2 regions of the Paenibacillus sp. FSL M7-0420 genome follow, and region 2 is predicted to be linked to the other one. Evidence: riboswitches for the same ligand, from Rfam matches in the RefSeq annotation. Region 2 holds a riboswitch; the other holds the start of a gene.
The links. A riboswitch is a leader RNA that binds a small molecule or an ion and turns the genes downstream of it on or off. The one in region 2 is predicted to bind cyclic di-AMP.
Positions count from the first base shown of each region.

Region 1 (10,733 bases), 3.5 Mb from region 2:
ATAAGACAGCGATTGCCAACAAGAGAGTTAACATTATATAATTTGAAAGTAACTATTCTTTTATCACGATAGTCCTGAGGACGGAAAGGAACTCTCTTTGAGCAAAACAAAAAAGAACAATGTCACGGCTCCCCAGATGAGCAAGCAGGAGAAGCGCAGGGCAGAACAGGAGCAGCAGAAGCAGAAAACGAGAATTCTTATCGTGAGTACGGTGGCCATCGTCATTATTATTTTTGTAGGCTTATTCATGCTTGCTTCCAAGGATTCTTCGCCTGCAGGCTCAGACAGCAAGCCTGTTGCCTTCAATTACAGTGAAATGATGCGGCTGGGCAAGGAGGATGCTCCGGTCAAAATTGTGGAATTCGGCGATTTCAAATGTCCGGCATGCGCCCAGTTCACCGGTGTCATCAAGCCGCAGATCGTTCAGGGCTATGTAGATCAGAATAAAGCAGCCTTCTATTTCGTGAATCTGGCCTTCATCGGCAAGGATTCGAGAACGGCCTCCCTGGCAGCCCTATCGGTGTATCATCAGAACCAGGAAGCGTTCTGGAAGTACTTCGATGCGATCTATGCCAATCAGGGGAATGAAGAGGAGGAATGGGCTACGCCTGACTTCCTGGTGAGTCTCGCCAAGCAGCTGGAGCTGCCGGTGGATTATGACCTGCTACGCAAGGACATTGACGAGCGTACTTATGTAAATGAGCTGGAGCGGGATATTCAGGTGGGCACGGATGCGGGTGTAACGAATACGCCATCCTTGTTCGTGAACGGAATCAAGGTGAATGAGCCTTTCAATATGGAGGCGATTGACGCCCAGATTCAGGCAGCAACAGCAGCAGCGGGAGCAGGGGCCGCCCAATGACCGCCTTCTCTGCCTTCTGCCGGCGTAACTGTCTCTACTTGGCCTGGTTCGTCTGTGTGGTGGCTGTAGCGGGAAGCCTGTATCTCAGTGAGGTCCTGCATTACGAACCGTGCAGGCTGTGCTGGTTCCAGCGGATCTTCATGTACCCGCAGCTGTTCCTGCTGGGAATTGCCACCTACCGGGCGGACAAGCGGATCATTCCTTATGTGCTTCCGCTCAGCCTAATCGGCGGCTGCATCTCGATTTATCATTATGCGGAGCAAAAAATTCCGGCGCTCAGCAAGGTGCTTCCCTGTACCATCGGCGTACCGTGCAATAAGGATTATCTGAATTGGTTCGGTTTTGTAACAGTCCCTTTGCTTGCACTTATAGCCTTTGCCTTAATCTCCATTCTGCTCTGGACAGGACGCAAAGAAGAGCCTGCTGAGTAAGAAGCTGACGGGCAGAAGGAAGAGAAGAGAATACCCTTAATTTTAGCAAAAAATAATATGCAAAAACCCTGTAAAATCACGTGTTAAAGGGATAATGAAAGAGAATGAAAGATCAAGACATACCGGATGATGGATTTGGTTGTTTTGAGTGCTTTTCATTCTTTTTTCATTTGTTTCCACGCTTTACGGAAGACGTGTTGTAGCTTAATATTAGTCCTTGTGAGAAGTTGAATATGCGCTGAATTTTCCGGAAGGAAAAACGGGGGAACCACACTTTGGCCAAGGCCAAAAGGGGTGAATCGGAGCGGGCCGCAAGGGCCTGTAACCGTAGGGCTACCACAGTCCGAATCCGCCAGCTAACCTCGTAAGCTACAAGTGGGATAATGACCATGCACATTAGGCATGCGGATCATTTCCGTATGCTTATTTTGGTGCCTGCATTTATGAAATCCACTTATGAAAACAGCGCAGGGAAAGCCCATTTCAACTTAACCAAGAGAGGAACTGTTACTACAATGGTAAGCAAGGTAAAACGACTATTGATCGGGCGTCCGATGAAGTCGAACGAACTCGATCATGAAAAGTTATCCAAGGTGAAAGCACTGGCTGTCCTGTCTTCTGATGCGCTCTCGTCTGTAGCCTACGGAACAGAACAAATTCTGATTGTACTGGTGGCCGCCGGGTTCACCGCTATCTGGTACTCTTTGCCAATTGCATTAGCCGTATTGGGCTTGCTGGCCATTCTGATTCTATCCTACCGGCAGACGATATTTGCATATCCGCAGGGCGGTGGTGCTTATATTGTAGCCAAAACCAACCTCGGGGTTCATACCGGCTTACTGGCCGGCGGCTCTCTTCTGGTGGATTACATTCTGACGGTGGCGGTAAGCGCCTCGGCGGGGACGGATGCGATCACTTCAGCTTTTCCAAATCTCCATAATCATACTGTCCTCATAGCGGTATCTGTTATCGTGCTCTTAACGATTGTTAACCTGCGGGGAGTGACCGAATCTGCCTCCTTCATCGCTATTCCGGTCTATCTGTTCGTTGTTTCCATCTTCGTGCTCATCATCTCGGGGGTCTTCAAATATATGACCGGCGGCGCCCATGCCCATGTTCCTGAGATTGGCTCGGCGGTATCGAACGTGAGTATGTTCCTGCTGCTGAAGGCCTTCAGCTCCGGCTGTTCGGCTCTGACGGGGGTTGAGGCAGTCTCTAATGCCATTCCTAACTTCAAAGCGCCGGCGGAGAAAAATGCAGCCAAAACGCTGATGCTCATGGGCCTCATTCTCGGGGTAATGTTCACAGGTATTACGCTGCTCGCTTACTGGTACGGTATCATGCCTGATGAGAAGGCTACCGTGGTCTCACAGATTACCGAGTCTACCTTCGGCCGCGGCGGACTGTACTTCTTCATTCAGGGGATTACGGCGGTTATCCTGTTCCTGGCAGCCAATACGGCGTACTCGGCCTTCCCGCTGCTGGCGTTCATGTTCGCCAAAGACAAATATCTGCCCCATGCCTTCATGGTGCGCGGCGACCGGCTGGGCTTCTCCAACGGCATTATTTTCCTCGGTGTCATGTCGGCTGTGCTGGTAGCGGCGTTTCACGGGAATACGGAAGGACTCATTCCATTATATGCAGTAGGGGTATTCATTCCGTTCACGCTGTCGCAGCTTGGCATGATGGTCCAATGGTACAGAACGAAGCCGAAAGGCTGGCAGAGCAAGTTCGCCGTCAATACGGTGGGGATGCTCACTACATTAACGATCACCCTGATTTTCATAATCACTAAATTCTCCAGCGTGTGGATGGCCTTCATCTTCCTGCCGGTTGTTATCATCGTGTTCCACCGGATTCACCGCCATTATATGAATATTGCCGATCAGCTGCGGATCTGTCCAGCTACCGATAAGCCTTGTATCAAAGGAAGCACCGTAGTCGTTCCGGTCGCCGGTGTGACTCGCGCTGTACTGCATTCGATCAGCTATGCGAAGTCATTGACGGATAATGTGGTCGCTGTATATGTAGGCTTCGATGAAGAAGAGATTCACAAGATGGAGCAGAAGTGGGAGGAGTGGAACCCCGGCGTACGCCTGATTGTCCTGCGCTCCCGCTACCGCAGCATTATCCGCCCGCTGGTGAAGTTCATCGATACAGTAGAGTGGAAGACCTCTTCAACGGATCATATTACCGTCCTGATTCCGCAATTCGTGACCAAGCACTGGTGGCAGGCGGTGCTGCATAATCAGACCAGCCTGTTCATCCGCTCCTATCTGATGAATCAGAAGGACATTGTCATCGCCACGGTTCCTTTCCATCTGCATAAATAATATAGAAGATTATAGGAAGACGGCTGTTTCTGCTTGATGCGGAGACGGCCGTTTGGTCGTTATTATAAGTTATTGGTTGACATAGAGAATGAGAATCAATATCATCAGTATAGACAAGCTGAAGGTAAAAGGACTTTTGCCAATCATGAAGACAACATACAGGAGGGGTATTTTAATGTTTTCGTTCAACCTGCAAGGATCAAGAAGCGGGAAGCTGGCGGTGGCCGGACTTATGACTACAACACTGCTGCTGTCCGCTTGCGGAAATAATAATAGCAACGCAGGCAGTAACGGTGGAGCAAGCACCGCACCTGCAGCAACCGTGGAAGCGACTGCGGAGGCCACTGCGGTACCTGCAGCAACTGCTGCACCCGCTGTGGAGAAGACCGTAACGGATGCCATGGGACATAAAGTGACCGTTCCCGCTAATCCGCAGCGTGTAATTGCTTCTTATCTGGAGGATTATCTGGTAGCACTCGGCGTGACTCCGGTTGCGCAGTGGTCTACGAAGAACGGTACTCAGGCGTACCTCGCTGCTGAGCTTAAGGACGTTCCGCCGATCAGCTATGATCTGCCGCTTGAATCCGTCACCGGCTTCATGCCAGATTTCCATATCGTGCAGTCGGAAGGCTCGGTTCAGAATGGTCTCTATGACCAGCTGAACAAAATCGCACCAACCTATGTACTGGGCGACGAAGTCAGCAGTGACTGGCGCGCGGCTACGCTCAAAATCGGTGAGCTGCTTAATAAAACACCAGAAGCTGAGAAGGCTATTGCAGACTATGACCAGAAAGCGGCTTCGGCCAAAGCGGCTGTCTCTGCGGCGATCGGAGATGATTCAGTAGCTGTTCTGTGGCTGGTGTCAAAGAACTTCTTCATCGTGGACGAGACCCGCAGCAGTGGCGCAGTATTGTATGGCGATCTTGGAGTGAAGCTCCCGAATCTCGTGACCGATATTCCTGCGGAGTCCAGAGCCCCGTGGAACCCGATTTCACTTGAGAAATTGTCCGAGCTGACTGCAGAGCATATCATTCTGGTGAACAGTGACAAAGCGGACGGAGCAGAGATTACAGACGGGGCGGTCTGGAAGGGAATTCCGGCCGTTAAGGCAGGGAATGTTCACGAATTCGGCAAAGATACCAGCTGGCTGTATAGCGGTCCTATAGCCAATTCCAAGACTATCGATGATATTCTGAGCAGTTTTGTAAAATAGTTCTTTACCGGCCGGAGAATGGTGCAGGCTTTTATATCCTCAGGATATAGAAGCCTGCCTCTTTTTTTAAGTTGAACAATATTCATATCTTTGCGATAATGAGAATCATAATCATCTATATTTCCCTAATAATCCTGATGAGGAGACGGCATATGGCTTCATCCACAGATTCTGCTCTACAAGCTCCTTCTGATGAAGGGAACACAACTGTCCGGTCGCGGCCGCTTGCCGCTACTGTTATTCTGGTGCTGGGAATAGCAGGGATTGTCTTCGGCCTGATGGTATCCGTATCGGTTGGTGCGGCGGATATCCGCCTGGCTACCGTATGGGAGGCGGTCTTCCGGTTCAATCCGGAGCTGCCGCAGCATCAGGTCATCCGTGAGCTGCGGATTCCCCGGGCTGCCGCAGGGGCGCTGGTCGGCGCATGCTTTGCCGTTGCCGGTGCGATTATGCAGGGGATGACCCGTAACCCGCTGGCGGATTCCGGACTGCTCGGTCTTAATGCAGGAGCGGGCGTTGGGCTGGCCCTGGCTTTTGCCTTCGCGCCATCGTTATCCTTCGCGTACATCATGCTGTACTGCTTCCTTGGAGCGGCTGTGGCCTCGCTGCTGGTATTCGGGATCGGTTCACTCTCCCATAGCGGACTGACCCCGCTCCGGCTGACCCTCGCCGGTGCGGCGGTAAGCGCCATGCTGCTGGCGGTCAGCCAGGGTATTGCTATCCTGTTCAGCCTCTCCCGGGATATCGCCTTCTGGATGGCTGGCGGGATTGGCGGAGCGAGCTGGAAGCAGCTGCAGGTAATATCTCCTTGGGTCGCGGCGGCCCTGACCGGTGCGCTGCTGCTGTCGCGTTCGATTACGCTTCTGAGCCTGGGCCGGGATGTTGCCGCAGGTCTCGGACAGCGCACCGGTCTGGTACAGACCGCAGGGATGATTATTGTGGTCATCCTCGCCGGAGCGGCAGTCTCCACAGTGGGCCCGATCGCTTTTGTCGGATTAATGATTCCGCATATTACGCGTTACCTCGTCGGGGTTGACTACCGCTGGATTATTCCCTGCTCCGCGGTCCTTGGAAGCATTCTGGTCCTGGTGGCCGATATTGCGGCCAGAATGATTAATGCGCCATACGAAACACCGATCGGTGCCTTAATTGCAGTATTCGGCGTACCGTTCTTCATCTATCTGGCCAGCAAACGCAAGGGGGAGCTGAAATGAACCGTCCCATCTCATTCCCCCCGGCCAAACCGCGCCGTTCCAGAGAGGCCGGTATTCTGACACTGCTTGCTGTGCTTATCGTCATTCTGTTTCTGGTCAGTATGAATACCGGCCTAATGCGGCTGTCACCGCTCGAAGTTCTACATACCCTATCCGGCAACGGTACCAAGCAGCAGCAGCTGATTCTGTTTGATTTCCGGCTGCCGCGCATCGTGATCTCCTTGCTGATTGGTGCAGGCTTCGCGGTAGCCGGAGCAATTCTGCAAGGCTTGTCGCGTAATGCTCTCGCCGAGCCTTCCACCCTGGGGATCAATGCAGGAGCAGGATTCGCAGTGCTGATCTTTATCTCCTTCGTACCGGCTACAACAGCAGCTCCGATCCTTGTGCTTCCGCTGCTGGCCCTGGCAGGAGCTTCACTTACAGCAACGCTGGTCTATTTCCTGTCATACAGGAGTGAGGACGGGCTCTCACCGACAAGGATGATCCTGATTGGGATTGCTGTGGGTGCCGGGATATATGCTTTTCAGCTTATTTTGTCATTAAGACTGGACCCGCAGAATTATCAGTTCGTAGCCATCTGGCTGGCCGGCAAAATCTGGGGTGGAGACTGGCGGTTTGTGCTGGCCCTGCTGCCCTGGATCGTGATCCTGCTGCCCTTCGCATTCTACAAAGCCCGGGTGCTCAATGTACTGAATCTGGGCGATGAGCTCTCCAAGGGACTGGGCCTGCCACTGGAACGGGAACGGCGGTGGCTGCTGGCTGCGGCTGTTGCGCTGGCAGGAGCCTGTGTATCGGTCAGCGGCAGCATTGGCTTTGTCGGGCTCATTGCGCCGCATCTGGCCCGCAGGCTGGTCGGTCCGCGCCATCAGATCCTGCTGCCTGCGGCTGCCCTGATTGGAGCCCTGCTGCTGCTTGCGGCAGATACCATCGGGCGCTGGATTCTGCAGCCGGCAGAGGTGCCGGCAGGTATCGTGGTGGCGATTATTGGAGCCCCGTACTTTTTATATCTTTTGGCTACATCGAAAGCGTAACAGGGATGGATATAAATAAAAAAACTAAGGAGTGTGTATCATGTCGGAACGTTTAAATACAGAGCAGCTGAGCATCGGATATGCGGAGACTATGATTGTAAAGGGGCTGAATCTGTCGCTTCCGACAGGGAAGATTACAGCGCTTGTCGGGGCGAACGGCTCGGGGAAGTCCACGATTCTGAAGACGATGGCCCGGATCATGAAGCCGAAGAGCGGCAATGTAATGCTTGACGGGAAGTCCATTCACAATCTCTCCACCAAAGAGGTGGCCCGCCAGCTGGCGATTCTGCCGCAGAATCCTACGGCCCCGGACGGCTTAACGGTATCTGAGCTGGTAGGGTATGGACGGTATCCGCATCAGAAGGGCTTCGGCAGCCTGACGCCTGAAGACCGCAGCATTATTGCCGAGGCGATTGAATTGACCGGCATGAATGAATTCCGTGACCGGCCGATTGACCGTCTCTCCGGCGGACAACGGCAGCGGGCCTGGATCGCCATGGCGCTGGCCCAGCAGACGGATATTCTGTTCCTTGACGAGCCGACGACCTTCCTGGATATGGCCCATCAGCTGGAGGTGCTTCAGCTGCTGCAGAAGCTCAATGAGCAGGAAGGCCGGACAATTATTATGGTTGTCCATGATTTAAACCATGCCTCCCGTTACGCGCAACATATGGTAGCGATCAAATCCGGTAATGTGATCAGCGAAGGCGCTCCGAATGAGGTAATGACACCGGCGGTGCTGCGTGAGGTATTCGGCATTGAGGCAGATATTGTGCCTGATCCGCGTACAGGCGTGCCGCTCTGTCTGCCTTATGAGCTGGCGGCATATAAGGCAGTAGGGTTATAGGCTGGATGATACAGAATTGTGCAAGCGGGGAGTGGACAGCAGCATGAATGAACATCTGATGCAAGAATATAGCTCCAAGTTCGATCTCCATTCTACAGTACCAGAGGGAACCGTGCATTCCTTCGCCGCTGCTGAACTGGCAGAAGAGGCGGGGATGAGGACCTTCATGGAGGCTTACCGTCCGCTGATGAAGGCGCTCGATGATAAAGCCGCTGGTGCATATTTCGGCGGTTACTTAAGCATTATTGCACTCGCTGTCCAATATTCCGTGACCGGCTTCTTATGCGTACCGGACTTCAGCTTACGAAATCTGCGGCTGCATCTTGTTCCGGCAGATGGCTACTGCCGTGTTGCCTTCTCGCTTCGTGAATGGGGTATTGTACAAGCTCCTGCAGATGAGCCTGGCCGGAAGGCTTGGCGCAATGAGGTGCTCACGAGCTTCTATCAGAGTACAGCCGGACCGCTGATTCGCATGGCTTCACAAGTGAGCGGCCTTTCGCTTGGGGAGATCTGGGGACAGATGCCGACCAAATTCAATTATTATGCGGAAGCCTTTGCCGCTGAGCTTACAGATCCGCCCCTGCTCCGCCGGCTGGAGGAGGATTACGCCTATCTGAAGGATGAGCTGCCTGCTGCCGTATTCGGGCTGCCGCGCAATCCGTTCCAGGTGAAGGTGCGGAGAATCGAGTCGCTCACGGACCCGCAGCAGACGGTGCAGATGCGCAACCGCTGCTGTATGTATTACCGGACAGAGGGCGGGCGGCTGTGTTATACCTGTCCCCGTATGAAGGAGGAGGAGCGGTCCGCACGGCGGGAGGAATTCCGCTCCGAGCGCGCAGCAGCAGGCGAATAGGGTATAAATGGGAATTTCGAAACATAATAATGCTGTATGCAGCTTCTTAACAGGCTCCTGTCATTGACAAGGGAGCCTGTTCGTTGTTAAAGTTGTGGTTGCTGAAGCGTGATTGCCCGGCGATATGTACCACTATTATCTTGTTCATAGAGTTAGGAGCATGAAGAATGAATATTGACAACATATATGAGGATTTGCAGCCGCTCATTACAGCAGGCTCACTGAAACGCCGTGAGAGCCTTAAGGATCTGGTCTATACCCGCATGGGCGGCGAAGCAGATATCTTGGCGGCCCCTGTTACATATGAAGAGATCCGGAGCATCTCTGCCTATGCCCATGATCATCAGATCCCGCTTACGATTCTGGGGAACGGCTCCAATGTCATTATCCGGGACGGTGGCATCCGGGGCATCGTGCTCCAGACCTCCGATCTGTCAGAGATGGGCATCCGCGAGGGGATGCTCTATGCGCAGTGCGGGGCGAAGATTATCGATGTCTCGGGCTATGCACTGGAGCAGGCGCTGACCGGTCTGGAATTCGCCTGCGGCATCCCCGGCACGGTAGGCGGGGCACTCTACATGAACGCGGGAGCCTATGGCGGGGAAGTGAAGGATGTGCTGCACAGTGCGCTTGTCGTTGACCCGGACGGCCAGCTTGTGACCCTGCACAGCGACCAGCTTCAATGGGGCTACCGCAAAAGCATCTTCTCCAGCGGAAAGTATATCGTGCTGGAGGCCAGATTTGCGCTTCTTCCAGGCGATCCTGCCGCGATTAAGGCGTCCATGGATGAGTTAACCTATCTCCGGGAATCGAAGCAGCCGCTGGAGTATCCGTCCTGCGGCAGTGTATTCAAGCGGCCGCCGGGCCGGTTCGCGGGGCAGCTGATTCAGGAGAGCGGTCTTCAGGGTACGCGCATCGGAGGCGCTGAGGTCTCACGCAAGCATGCGGGCTTCATTATTAACGCCGACAATGCAACGGCCAGTGATTATATCGGATTGATCCAGCATGTACGTTCAGCGGTGAAGCACAAGTTCGATGTGGAGCTGGAGACGGAAGTGGAGATTATCGGGGAAGAATTGTAGGCGATAGTTGTGGAAAAAGAGGGTGCAGCTCTAAGCCGGAATGTTGGCTTAGGACTGCACCCTCCTTAGATTCTTACGGCCGGAGCCGCCGGATAATCAGCTTACAGCCAGCGAATATTTCGCCCGGCTAGTCTGCAGATCCACCTTGGCTTCGGACACTTCATGAAGCTGCAGACCGCTCACTGCCAGCTCATATCCCGGCTGCGGCAGGGGCACCAGCTCTCCGTCCGCATTCAGGGTACTGCCTGTGCCGCGCAGAATGACCGCACTGTCCAGATAATCATCAATGACATCGTCAGCGTTCCGGTAGTCAACGGTCTCCAGCTTGAAGTGGACGGTGTCCAGATCCTCCAGCTCCCGTTTTTCGATAACAAGGGTCGTATCCTTCCGGGCTTCCAGCCAATCGATAAGCTTCTGTACGTTTGCTTCCATAGATGATCCCATCCTTCGGTTAATAGAGATTGTTAATTCTAAGTTACCCCTTTCCATACAAATGAATCCGTGCAAATTAGTTGAACTATGCAAGGTGTTTGCCGTTCTTCATTCGTGTGTAAACTATTCTTATGCATTGTAATGATGCCAATATCCTACAAGAAGGTGAATCGGATGGGGAATGCATTGCTATGGGGCGCAGTCTCCGGCTCGGCGGTCATGATTGGCGCGCTCTTGGCCTTATTCCTGCAGATTCGAAGCAAGCTGATTGGCTTCATTATGGCGTTCGGGACCGGTGTGCTGATCGGCGCGGCGGCGTATGAATTGTTAGAGGATTCAGCAAGTGACGGCGGGCTGACCCCGACGATTATCGGCTTCACCGCCGGAGCGCTGGTGTTCACGCTGTTCGACTGGCTGATCTCGCGTAAAGGGGGA
Region 1 covers NZ_JBBOCJ010000001.1:3,810,606-3,821,338, reverse strand. The annotation lists gene MKX51_RS16150 (sensor histidine kinase) at 1-4, shown strand, start outside; gene MKX51_RS16145 (DsbA family protein) at 98-862, shown strand; gene MKX51_RS16140 (disulfide oxidoreductase) at 859-1,293, shown strand; cyclic di-AMP (ydaO/yuaA leader) riboswitch at 1,520-1,680, shown strand; gene MKX51_RS16135 (APC family permease) at 1,809-3,626, shown strand; gene MKX51_RS16130 (ABC transporter substrate-binding protein) at 3,802-4,839, shown strand; gene MKX51_RS16125 (FecCD family ABC transporter permease) at 4,992-6,053, shown strand; gene MKX51_RS16120 (FecCD family ABC transporter permease) at 6,050-7,084, shown strand; gene MKX51_RS16115 (ABC transporter ATP-binding protein) at 7,125-7,931, shown strand; gene MKX51_RS16110 ((2Fe-2S)-binding protein) at 7,975-8,784, shown strand; gene murB (UDP-N-acetylmuramate dehydrogenase) at 8,952-9,866, shown strand; gene MKX51_RS16100 (hypothetical protein) at 9,963-10,298, opposite strand; gene MKX51_RS16095 (ZIP family metal transporter) at 10,473-10,733, shown strand, end outside.
Region 1: another riboswitch for cyclic di-AMP. It lies ahead of MKX51_RS16135 (APC family permease); the one in region 2 lies ahead of MKX51_RS31490 (3D domain-containing protein).

Region 2 (10,733 bases):
CTTCTCGCGCGTTCCCGAAGAAATCGGGTGTGCGATATCGCGGAATTCTCCGTCAGGTGTACGCTTGCTGGGCATTGCAACAAACATCCCGTTATTCCCGTCGATGACGCGAATGTCATGAACAACAAACTCGTTATCGATTGTAATGGATGCGATTGCTTTCATTCTCCCCTCAGAGTTGACGCGGCGGAGTCTGACATCCGTAATTTGCATGTGTGTGTTCACCACCTTTTTCCATCAGAGACTTGGTGTATAATTCCACACAGCAAAGCGAATTCCTTCTTTTTCATTCCAAATAATGCCTGATTAAGAAGATTATTTTTGCAGAATCGTCGATTTCGACAGATTTCGTGCAGTTATCTTAAGAATCCTCACAGTTTCGACATTATGCGCGACTTTTCAGAACCGGCAGTATCCCTCGTTCAGGAGGAGAAATAGTTGCCCGGAAACGCCGAAATACGCCGCACCTTGGAGTCCACCTCTGTCAGCTTCACCAGCGACACGTAGTCATGCAGCAGACGTTCTTCATTCTCCACGTCGCCGGACTCTACGAGCACACCTACACCTGCGACCTCTGCATTGAACTCACCCAACAGATCGACCATTCCGCGTACGGTGCCGCCCGCCTTCATGAAGTCATCGACAATCAGCACCCGGGATTTCTCGCGCAGTGCCCGTCTGGACAGGGACATCGTATGGATGCTCTTATGGGAGCCCGATACATAGTTGATGCTTACAGCCGAGCCCTCGGTTACCTGATGGTCACGGCGGACCAGCACGACCGGCAGCCCCAGCTGCGCTGCCGTTGCGTACGCCAGCGGAATTCCCTTGGTCTCCACCGTCATGACGACATCAATCTCCACGCCGTAGAAGGCGGTGGCAATGATCTTGCCGGCCTGCTCCATCAGGGACGGGAGGCCGAGCAGATCCGACATATACAGATAACCGCCGGGCAGTATCCGGTCGCTCTGCTCAAGCTGCCCGCACAGACGGTTCACGAAGGCAAGCGCCATATCCATAGGCATGCGCGGAATATAACGCACTCCGCCCGCTGCCCCGGCCAGTGTCTGCAGCTCGCCCATTCCTTCGCCTTCAAATACCTCTTTTATAATAGCCAGGTCCTCGCTGACCGATGACTTCGCCGCACCGTACCGCTCTGCAAAAGTGGACAGAGGCAGCAGATCATGCGGCTTCTCCAGTAAAAATTGGGTCATGTCAACTAACCGTTGGCTTCGTTTAAGTTTTTTCACGGAACGCTCCTCGCCTTATAAGCTGAATTTAAGAATAATGCATGCTTGCTTCTTAAATTCACTTTATACAAAACCGAATATTACTATGAATAATATCATTATTGTACGGATTTACACAAGCGAAAACCGCTCTGCCTCCGTGATCAGAGGATGGTCCCGCTCCGCTTAGCTCAGCGAACGCACTGCATAGACTTCCTTGCAGAATCCGCGCAGCCCGTTATAGATTCTCGCCACCTTGGAGTGCTTGGAGACAAGGCCAAATACGGTCGGACCGCTCCCCGACATCAGCACGCCGTCCGCCCCCAGCTTCAGCATCGCTTCCTTGAGCTGCTGCACCTCAGGGTGCAGCTTCAGAGTCACATCCTCCAGCACGTTGCCAAGGCCCTCACAGACGGCTGAGAAGTCACCGGCCTCCAGAGCCTGCTGCATGCGGAGCGCGGACGGATGCACCGCTATGTTGCCGGCGCGTACGCGTCCGTATACCTCAGCCGTCGATACATTGATCGGCGGCTTCGCCAGGATGACCCACATTTGCGGAGGATTCGCGATTGGGGTCAGCCGTTCGCCCCTGCCCGTAGCCAGGGCAGTGCCTCCTGTGACGCAGAACGGGACGTCTGAGCCCAGCTCAGCGCCCAGCTCCTGCAGCTCCTGCACCGGGATGCCCAGGCGCCAGAGCCGGTTCAGGCCGCGCAGCGTAGCCGCGGCATCGCTGCTGCCGCCGGCGAGGCCGGCAGCCACCGGAATTCTTTTGTCCAGATGGATATGTACTCCGCTTCTGACGTTATACCGGTCCTTGATCAGCCTTGCCGCCTGGAAGGCCAGATTCTTCTCATCCAGCGGAATATATCCGGCCTGGCTTGAGATAATAATCGAATCCCGCTTCAGCTCCGACAGCTCCAGACGGTCCGCCAGATCGACCATTGTCATTATCATTTCCACTTCATGAAATCCGTCAGCCCGCTTATGCAGCACATCCAGCATCAGATTAATTTTTGCCGGTGCCTTCTCATACATTTTCAAGGCGTTCACCCACCCTCAGCTTTTCCCGTACAAAACAACTTAACATATTATATGAGAAACTGACAGTGAAGTCCATTAAATAAACATCCGGTTCTATGAAGCAGAAAAGGTACCGCCCGCAGGCGATACCCGGTGCGGCATAACACCGCTATAGCCGCTTACAATTTCCGCGCAGCAGCCTGCTCTGCCAGCTGAATCGCGCGTTTCACCATATTCCCGGCGTCGACTGCCCGGATTCCGCCCCAGCCCTCCTGCTCAACCGTTTCGTAGAACCCAAGCTCCTTGGCCAGCTCCGTCTTCAATTCCTCCGACATCATGCTTCGTCTTCTGCGGCTCATTACGAATTCCTCCCTTGTATGCTGCTCTATGATGAACGTACTGCCTATGTAGTATGCAGCCGGGAGGCCAGTGTCATGCAGCATAATTCAGGAAGACCCCTACATGCAAAATAACCCCACAAAGTGGGGCTTTAGCGTAGGTGTTGACTCAGGTACTTTGCGGGGACCCCAAAACATAAAAATTCTATCAAAAAACAGCCCCCCCGCAGGGAGACTGTCATGACGCTAAGCTTTGATATACATAATCCGCATCTGCCCATCGTCTTCGGTAACTGTGATTTCCACAGATTCAGTAAGTATATCGGCATAGCTATAGGAGACACGCTTGAATGTCTGCTGCTCCTGATCGAGTTTGACAATAAATACAGAAGGGTACGTTTCTTCCAGGACACCGGTGCGTTCAACGGTCTTCCGACGGCCACCGTTAGCCCGCAACGTGATCTTATGACCGACGTGAGCTTCAAGACTGCGTTTAATTTCTAACAGCGCGTTATTAGCCATTACCTGACGACCACCTCTTTCCTTGTCCATTATACAACCTCTATAACCACTTGTCAAATTAAATAAATAATTATAGATGATGAGAAAAAAGTTGTCAACGGAATTTTTTTAGACGGGGATATTCCTGACTTAAGCACCTTGTTATCAGTAATGATGACTGGCTGCTCCCTAACCCATCTTGTGTCCTAAGCGGCTTCCGTGGCAGCAAAATAGGATAAGCACGAATGCTTACCCTATTCCTTCCGCCTGTTCAGTTATCACTTGAATGGTTACAGCACCGAAGGCGCTACCTTCAGCGTAGCCAGGTTCTGCAGCTGAGGCATTCCGATCCGGAAGCTGCCCCGCGTCTCGATTCCGCCCATCCCCTGATTGCCGCTGATCGTATGGCTCAGCACATCGCTTAAGTTCACCGTATCCCGGATAGAGGTAAAAGAGGCCTTGGCCGCGATATACACCGGGTCCAGGGCATGAATGAGTATTCTGCCCGGGGAGCTGGCGAAGTTGGCACCATTGCCCAGGAGAGCCTCGAAGTGCGACTGGCAGGCTCCGGCTACAATCGTCAAAGCATCGAAATTCCGCTCATATTCACGGGCCACCCGGATGGCTGCCACAAAATTCTGTGAATTCTTATAGCTGCTCAGACTGTACAAATCATAATTCTGCTGTTGCTTAAGTACTCCATCATGGCCGGTAATCACTACGATATCGGGACGCACACGGGGCAGCAGACGGTACAGCGTCTCCGCCATTTTGGATTCGTTGACATGATGTCCCTCCGCCGGTATGCGCAGCTGCTCGTAGAGGCTCAGGCTCTTCTTCAGATAGAGTGCATCACCATCCAAATGCAGGACCTTACCCGGCACTTCAAAATAAGCCGTTTCCTTCGGAGATTGGCCCCAGGTTCCCGTGGACCCCGACACGCTCTCTCCGCTTCGCTGGCTCTGCACCTGCCGGTCTTTACGCAACCAGGTTAGAGATTCTGTTGCCTTGATCTGCGCACGCGCTCCCCGCTCGGTAACCCGTGTAGGAGGCACCTGAACCAGATCCTCCAGCGGGGAATCCGCCAGCAGACGGAACTCCGTGCCTTTAATGACTGCTCTATTCTGCAATATATTGTCTACCCGGAAGGTCACATCGCCGCCATAGGATTTACGAATGACCAAGTCTCCTAGATTCATCACAACACCACCTCTACCCCATGTTATGGGCAAAGGCCCCGGTTGGTTCATCCGCCGGGAGGGTTTTCTGTATTCTATGCGATGCCTGCGGCCAGAAGAACCGCACTGAGCCGTGCATACTCCTCAATGCTAAGCGTCTCGCCGCGCCGCGAGGGTTCAATGCCGGCTTCGGAGAGCAGCGCCTCCAGGCGCTCCCGCCCTTCTTCCGGGAAGAAGCGTGCCTTAAGATTATTGGCAATCGTCTTGCGCCGCTGGGTAAAGGACGCCTGAACCACACCAAAGAAATGCTTCTCGTCCGCTACCTCCACCGGAGGACGTTCTCTGACCTTCAGCCGGATCACAGCCGATTCCACGTTAGGCTGCGGGATGAACACCGTACGCGGCACCATACAGACCAGCTCAGGCTCGCTGTAATACTGGACGGCAATACTCAGGCTGCCATACTCCTTGCCGCCCGGAGACGCCGCCATACGCTCGGCAACCTCCTTCTGGATCATGACCACGATATTATCCAGCGGCAGCTTCTCCTCCAGCAGCTTCATGAGGATAGGTGTAGTCACATAATACGGCAGGTTAGCTACGACACTAACCCGGTCCCTGCCCGCGAAATCCTCAGCGAACAGCTCCTGCAGATTCACCTTCAGCACATCGTCATTACGGATCTTTACATGGGGATAAGGCGACAGGACATCCCTAAGAATCGGAATCAGCCTGCGGTCAATCTCTACCGCAGTGACGGCCCCGGCCGTCAACGCCAGCCGTTCCGTCAGTGCTCCAATCCCCGGCCCAATCTCAAGCGCACCGGCTGTGCTGTCCAGACCGGCGGCATCCACGATTTTGTCCAGAATATTCTGATCGATCAGAAAGTTCTGGCCCAGGCTTTTTTTGAAGGAGAATCCGTAACGCTGAATTATCGCTTTGGTTCTTGTTGGGGACGAGATATTCTCGATACCGCTCATGAAGTAATGCCTCCCTGATCAATTTGGGCGAGGGCCTGCGCGAACTCTTCGCGGGTAATGCCAAACATCGCCAGACGTTTGTACAGCTGCTTGCCATTGCAATAACCGATACCGAGCAGATTGCCAAGCTGCATTCTGCGCTCAGCCGCCCGGGGATGCACCATCAGCCCTGCGGCCATAAGCTCATCCAGCCCGATGATGGGCGGTGCCCCCTCGAAGGAGGTATGTACATGCTCCAGCGCATGGCGGATAGCCTCAGGCGAAGCATTCTCTATTCCGATATCTCCTTTGCGCGTTGCATCCTTCTCAGGGATGAAGGCATGCTTGCAGCCCGGCACCTTGGCTGCGACGATTTTGCGGATTCGCTCTCCAGCATGATCCGGGTCGGTAAGAATGATTACACCCCGGCGCTCCATGGCCAGCTTGATCTTGGCAATGACCCTGCTATCCACTGCCGAACCCCCGGTTTCAATCGTATCGGCTTCAACCGCCCGCTTAACGGCAACGGTATCACTTTTCCCTTCAACCACAATTAGCTCTTTAATCATAAATATTTTTACTCCTTACTCCAGAACGCAAAAAGAAGAGGATTCGCTCCCCTTCTTTTTGGCTAAAGAATGTATAAGTGATGAGCGGCAGCTCTCTGAAATTTCGTAAGTGCTTCCCTCACTATATCTTATTAACCGCTAATTTGCAAAAGACTTTACGTTTAGTTCAGCTCCGGCTTCACAGGTCCGATCACATAGAGTGTGCGCGACTTGCGGCCGAAATTACGGGCATGACTCAGTGAATCGTAATAGACATCCACCTTGTTGCCTTTGATGGCACCGCCGGTATCCTCTGCTCGGCGAAACCCTAATCCTTCAATATACACCCACCAGCCAATTGGTATAACCCTAGGATCTACAGCAATAGTGCGGCCTTCCGTTACGCGTGTGCCGGAGGCAGTACGTGTTCCAATACCCGGTTCCTGCGACGAATACGCGGTCATGGATACGTTTTTGATCATTCTTTTGTACTCGAAATCCACACCAGCCTTACTGGTAACATTGCTGGCCTTTGCGCTCGCTTTAGATGACTTGGAGGTTGTTACAGGTTTGGAAACTTTGGCAGTAACTACGACGGGCTTAGGAAGCGGCTTGGTTCCAATGGCAATGACTTTGTCCTTGGTAACCGTCTGTACTTCCTTGCCGATCATGCGCATGGATGCCAGCTCGCCATCTTGATAGATCTTCTCGATGTGCTGGACCATTACGCCAGGCTTACCTGCCTGTGCCACTCTTACGGTTCCCTTGGTCAATGAGGGGTCTGCTGTCTTAATGACCCGGAAAGGCAAATTAGTTGTCCGTTGAACCACATGCTTGTTAATCCGGACAATTTTGATTTCCATGTCTGCAGATACTGCGGTTTCTAGCGAAGGGTAAATCTTGTCTAAGCCTTCCAGGCTGTAGCCCAGCTTGTCGATGGCCTGACCAATGGTATCCTCGGTCGTAAATAACGTCTCGGTCTTTCCGTCTACGGTAAGAGCGAACTTCTGCGCAGTGTTAATCACGATACGGTCGCCGTCTTTTATTTCATCACTAAGGCCAATAGATAATTCATCATGCGCCTGCAGCGAAATCTGTTCCTTAGCCAGCACATCACTGAACAGCGTTTCCCGCGTCTCCAGTGTCTGTACCTGTCCGTCTATTACTAGGGTAATTTCTTTCTTGCTCTGACCGTGTACGTACAGCAGTATTAACAGTGCGATAACAATCGATGCCACACCGGCAAGTAAAACTACGCGGGGATTCACTTGCTTCAACCGTAATGCGAAAGACCTGCTGGATGATTGCGAATCATGGGATACCTCTGGTTGGAATACGCCCACTCTTTCCATCCTCCTTACATAGCCCCGTCGTCCAAGTTAGTTCAAGGTGACTGTATCACTTCTGACGAAACTAGGTTTGAGTTTGCAACAGGATACGCCCGCACTTGCTTCAGCGTTTCCTGCTCATGGATCGCCTGCTCGGCATAGTTACTCCGGAGATCTGTTATATAACAGTATGCCGGGAGCATTCTCATTATTCAAAACAAAAGAAGCCTAAAAAGAGCTCATAGAGGACTCTTTCGTGGCTTCCCGGTGTCGAATACGTCGGAATGCTTATGCACGAGGTTTCCTCTCTTACTTGCGCTTACGGGGTTAGCTGTCGGGTTCGGACATAAGAGAGACGCCCTATCTCAGGTCACCCGCTCACGGCGGTTGCCCTCAAATTCACCCCAAAGACCACGTAAAGAAATCAAATAATGCCTGCGGCAATTCTGCGTTGTACTCTGTACGTTCATGCGGCAGCGCATTATTGGTTCCCCCGTTCTCCATACGGAGACTCAGCGAGACGATCCATGAAATTAGTGACTGTCACAGTTACAACAGCTCACTGCACTGAAAAGATGATATCCTGTTTTGATACATGTTGTAAAGGACGATTCAACCACGTTTACGTAAAAAAATGATTAAAATATTGTAATAATCGGCCGTTTTTCCGTCATAAAAGTTTAATATATCCGCTATACTTCATTTTTCACCGCTTTTACTCCTGTTTTCAGAGTATCCCAAATCGTTCCAGTGCGTTCGCATACGTAATTTCCGCCAATTCCTGTAATTCAATCCCTTTTATTGCCGCGGCCGCCTCCGCTACCAGCCTCACATGAGCGGTCTCATTTCGCTTGCCCCGGAAGGGGTGCGGAGTCAGATATGGGGAGTCGGTTTCGATCAGCAGCCGGTCCAGCGGAGTCTGGGCAAGCACCTCTTTGGGCACCCGGGCATTCTTGAACGTAATCGGTCCTCCAAAAGAAAGATGGAAGCCCAAATCAAGACACATCTTGGCACTTTCCCAGCTCCCGGAGAAGGAGTGCATTACGCCGCCAACCTCGCCCGCCTTCTCCTCGCGGAGTATACGGATCACATCTTCATGAGCATCACGGTTATGAATGCTGATTGGCATCTTCAGCTCACGGGCCAGCCCGATCTGCTTGCGGAATACTTCATGCTGCACATCCTTAGGAGAGGTATCCCAGTAGTAATCCAGCCCAATCTCGCCGATGGCAACCACCTTGGGATGAGCGCATAAGGAGGCGATCCATTCCAGGTCTCCGTCCTTCATCGTGATGGCATCCTGGGGATGCCAGCCAACGGCTGCATAAATATAATCATATTTCTCGGCAAGCTGCATGGTGGTCGGTATCGTATCCCGGTTAAAGCCGATGTTGATCATCTTGCTGACGCCGGCTTCCAGCGCCCTGGCAATGACCTCTTCGCGGTCTTCGTCGAATTGTGGAGCATCCAGATGGGTATGGGTGTCGAATAACTGCATTACATTACATCCTTTCGGCCTGTTGTTGTATCTATAATTTCAAGCATGATCTGATTATTTGGCAAAAATCTCTGCGATGGACGGCGACAGCTGTGGAAGGGCTTTCTGCAGTCTGTCCTGCGGAAAATACAGATGGTATCTGCCGCGGTGAATACCACTGATAGAGCGAACAATATCCGAGACCTCCGAGATTTCCCTCAGCCGGTCATGCTTGTCCAGAAGCAGGATCTGCTTGCTGTCAAAGCCGTCTCCCGGACGGAACACATCATAGGGAAGATCGGTGGGATAATCAATTTCCAGATCATAATCGGGCCGGAGTCCCGCACCGGCGAAGCTGCGGCGGATTTCGTCAATCGTGTCAGAATCCAAATGCTCCATCTCCACATATTTATACAGTTTACGATGGATAAACCGGCTGCACAAGTCGCTCAGGATGTCATCCTCCTCCAGCGTCCACTGCATGAAGGCAGTCTGCATCAAGGCTTCATCCAGCAGCAGGTACTGCCCTACCGTTACCTCTCCGCTGAACAGATCACTTAAGGGCTCGATCATGAAGCGGAAGGTATGCTGCTGCTGCACCAGCTCCTTGGCCCGGCGGAGAATCTGCCTGAGAATAATCTCAGAGCTGCGGGTTACCGGGTGGAAATAGACCTGCCAGTACATCTGGTACCGTGACATCAGGTAATCCTCAATCGCATGCATCCCCGATTCCTTCACAACCACCCGGCCGTCATAAGGGCGCAGCATCCGCAGAATCCGGTCGATGTCGATGGTTCCATAATTCACCCCTGTATAATATGCATCCCGGAGCAGATAATCCATCCGGTCCGCATCCAGCGGTCCCGACACCAAATTGACAACAATTTCATGCTCATAGGTTTTGGAGATAACCGAGGCTACTTTACCGGGGAAATCTTCAGCCACATCACGCAGAATAGCCGTAATCTCTGTATCCTCCAGAATGATACGGCAGGTCCAGTCCTCATGATCCATTTCGAAAGCTTCTTCTATAGAATGGGAAAATGGGCCATGCCCCAAATCATGCAGCAGTGCCGCACACAGGGTAAGCAGTCGCTCCTCCGGCATCCAGTCCTTATAGCCGCTCCGTTCAAACTGGGAAATAATCCTCCGCGTAATCTCATATACCCCCAGAGAATGGGAGAACCGGCTGTGTTCCGCCCCGTGAAAGGTCAAATAGGAGGTGCCCAGCTGCCGGATGCGCCGCAGACGCTGGAACTCCATCGTGTTGATCAATCTCCAGATAATAGTGTCCTGTACATGGATGTAGTTGTGGACCGGGTCCTTAAATACCTTCTCTTCTGACAGCGGTTGCTTCATGAAATCATCTCCTTTTCTTGTTTTATATAATATATTGTCGCTCTTTGTCGAATATTAGCGATTCATATACTGCCAAATCGACAAACATCTTCATAAGCTTTTTTAGAGTGATTTGCCCGATCAAACGCGGAATAAATGTGGTCTCAAAAGATTCCTTAAAATTAGCCTGAAAAAAGGTTGACTGTTTTGGGAATGGTTGGTATTATAAATATCATAAAACAGTGAAGAATGTCGAATAATGACGCTTTTGAACATTGAGAGGAGCAACGATTGTAATGATGAAATCAACAGGAATTGTACGTAAGGTAGATGAGCTTGGACGGGTCGTTATTCCAATTGAATTGCGTCGCACCCTAGGCATTGGAGAAAAAGATGCGCTCGAAATTTACGTGGACGGTGAGCGGATCATGCTTAAGAAATACGAGCCTGCTTGCATTTTCTGCGGCAATGCTGAGAATGTAACTTACTTCAAAGGTAAAATTGTTTGTCATGAATGCATTTCGGCTATCCCTACCCCTGTGACAAACTAAAATAAATAGGGTATAATAGGAACTAATCCAATTGTTAATTCTAACCTTTTTATATCTCCTTGGCCTCCCGTTCGCGCGGGAGGTATTTTTTTGTGTGTACCCTCCCAAACCCTCCCTACAGGGAGGGCCCCAAGGCCCCGGCCCTCTGGACACCCGGAAGCTTGGGGGATCTCTGCAGCTGGCGCGGAAGGAAGCGCGGGTCGGCGGTGGACCGGCCCTTTTCGGACTCCCTGCGGTCATCCCTCAGGCCTTGCCATGCGAAGGGT
Region 2 covers NZ_JBBOCJ010000001.1:7,306,770-7,317,502, reverse strand. The annotation lists gene spoVG (septation regulator SpoVG) at 1-213, opposite strand, end outside; gene purR (pur operon repressor) at 423-1,250, opposite strand; gene ispE (4-(cytidine 5'-diphospho)-2-C-methyl-D-erythritol kinase) at 1,416-2,270, opposite strand; gene MKX51_RS31515 (small, acid-soluble spore protein, alpha/beta type) at 2,429-2,608, opposite strand; gene veg (biofilm formation stimulator Veg) at 2,834-3,109, opposite strand; gene yabG (sporulation peptidase YabG) at 3,379-4,287, opposite strand; gene rsmA (16S rRNA (adenine(1518)-N(6)/adenine(1519)-N(6))-dimethyltransferase RsmA) at 4,362-5,246, opposite strand; gene rnmV (ribonuclease M5) at 5,243-5,794, opposite strand; gene MKX51_RS31490 (3D domain-containing protein) at 5,956-7,116, opposite strand; cyclic di-AMP (ydaO/yuaA leader) riboswitch at 7,403-7,629, opposite strand; gene MKX51_RS31485 (TatD family hydrolase) at 7,829-8,599, opposite strand; gene MKX51_RS31480 (HD domain-containing protein) at 8,654-9,937, opposite strand; gene MKX51_RS31475 (AbrB/MazE/SpoVT family DNA-binding domain-containing protein) at 10,213-10,467, shown strand.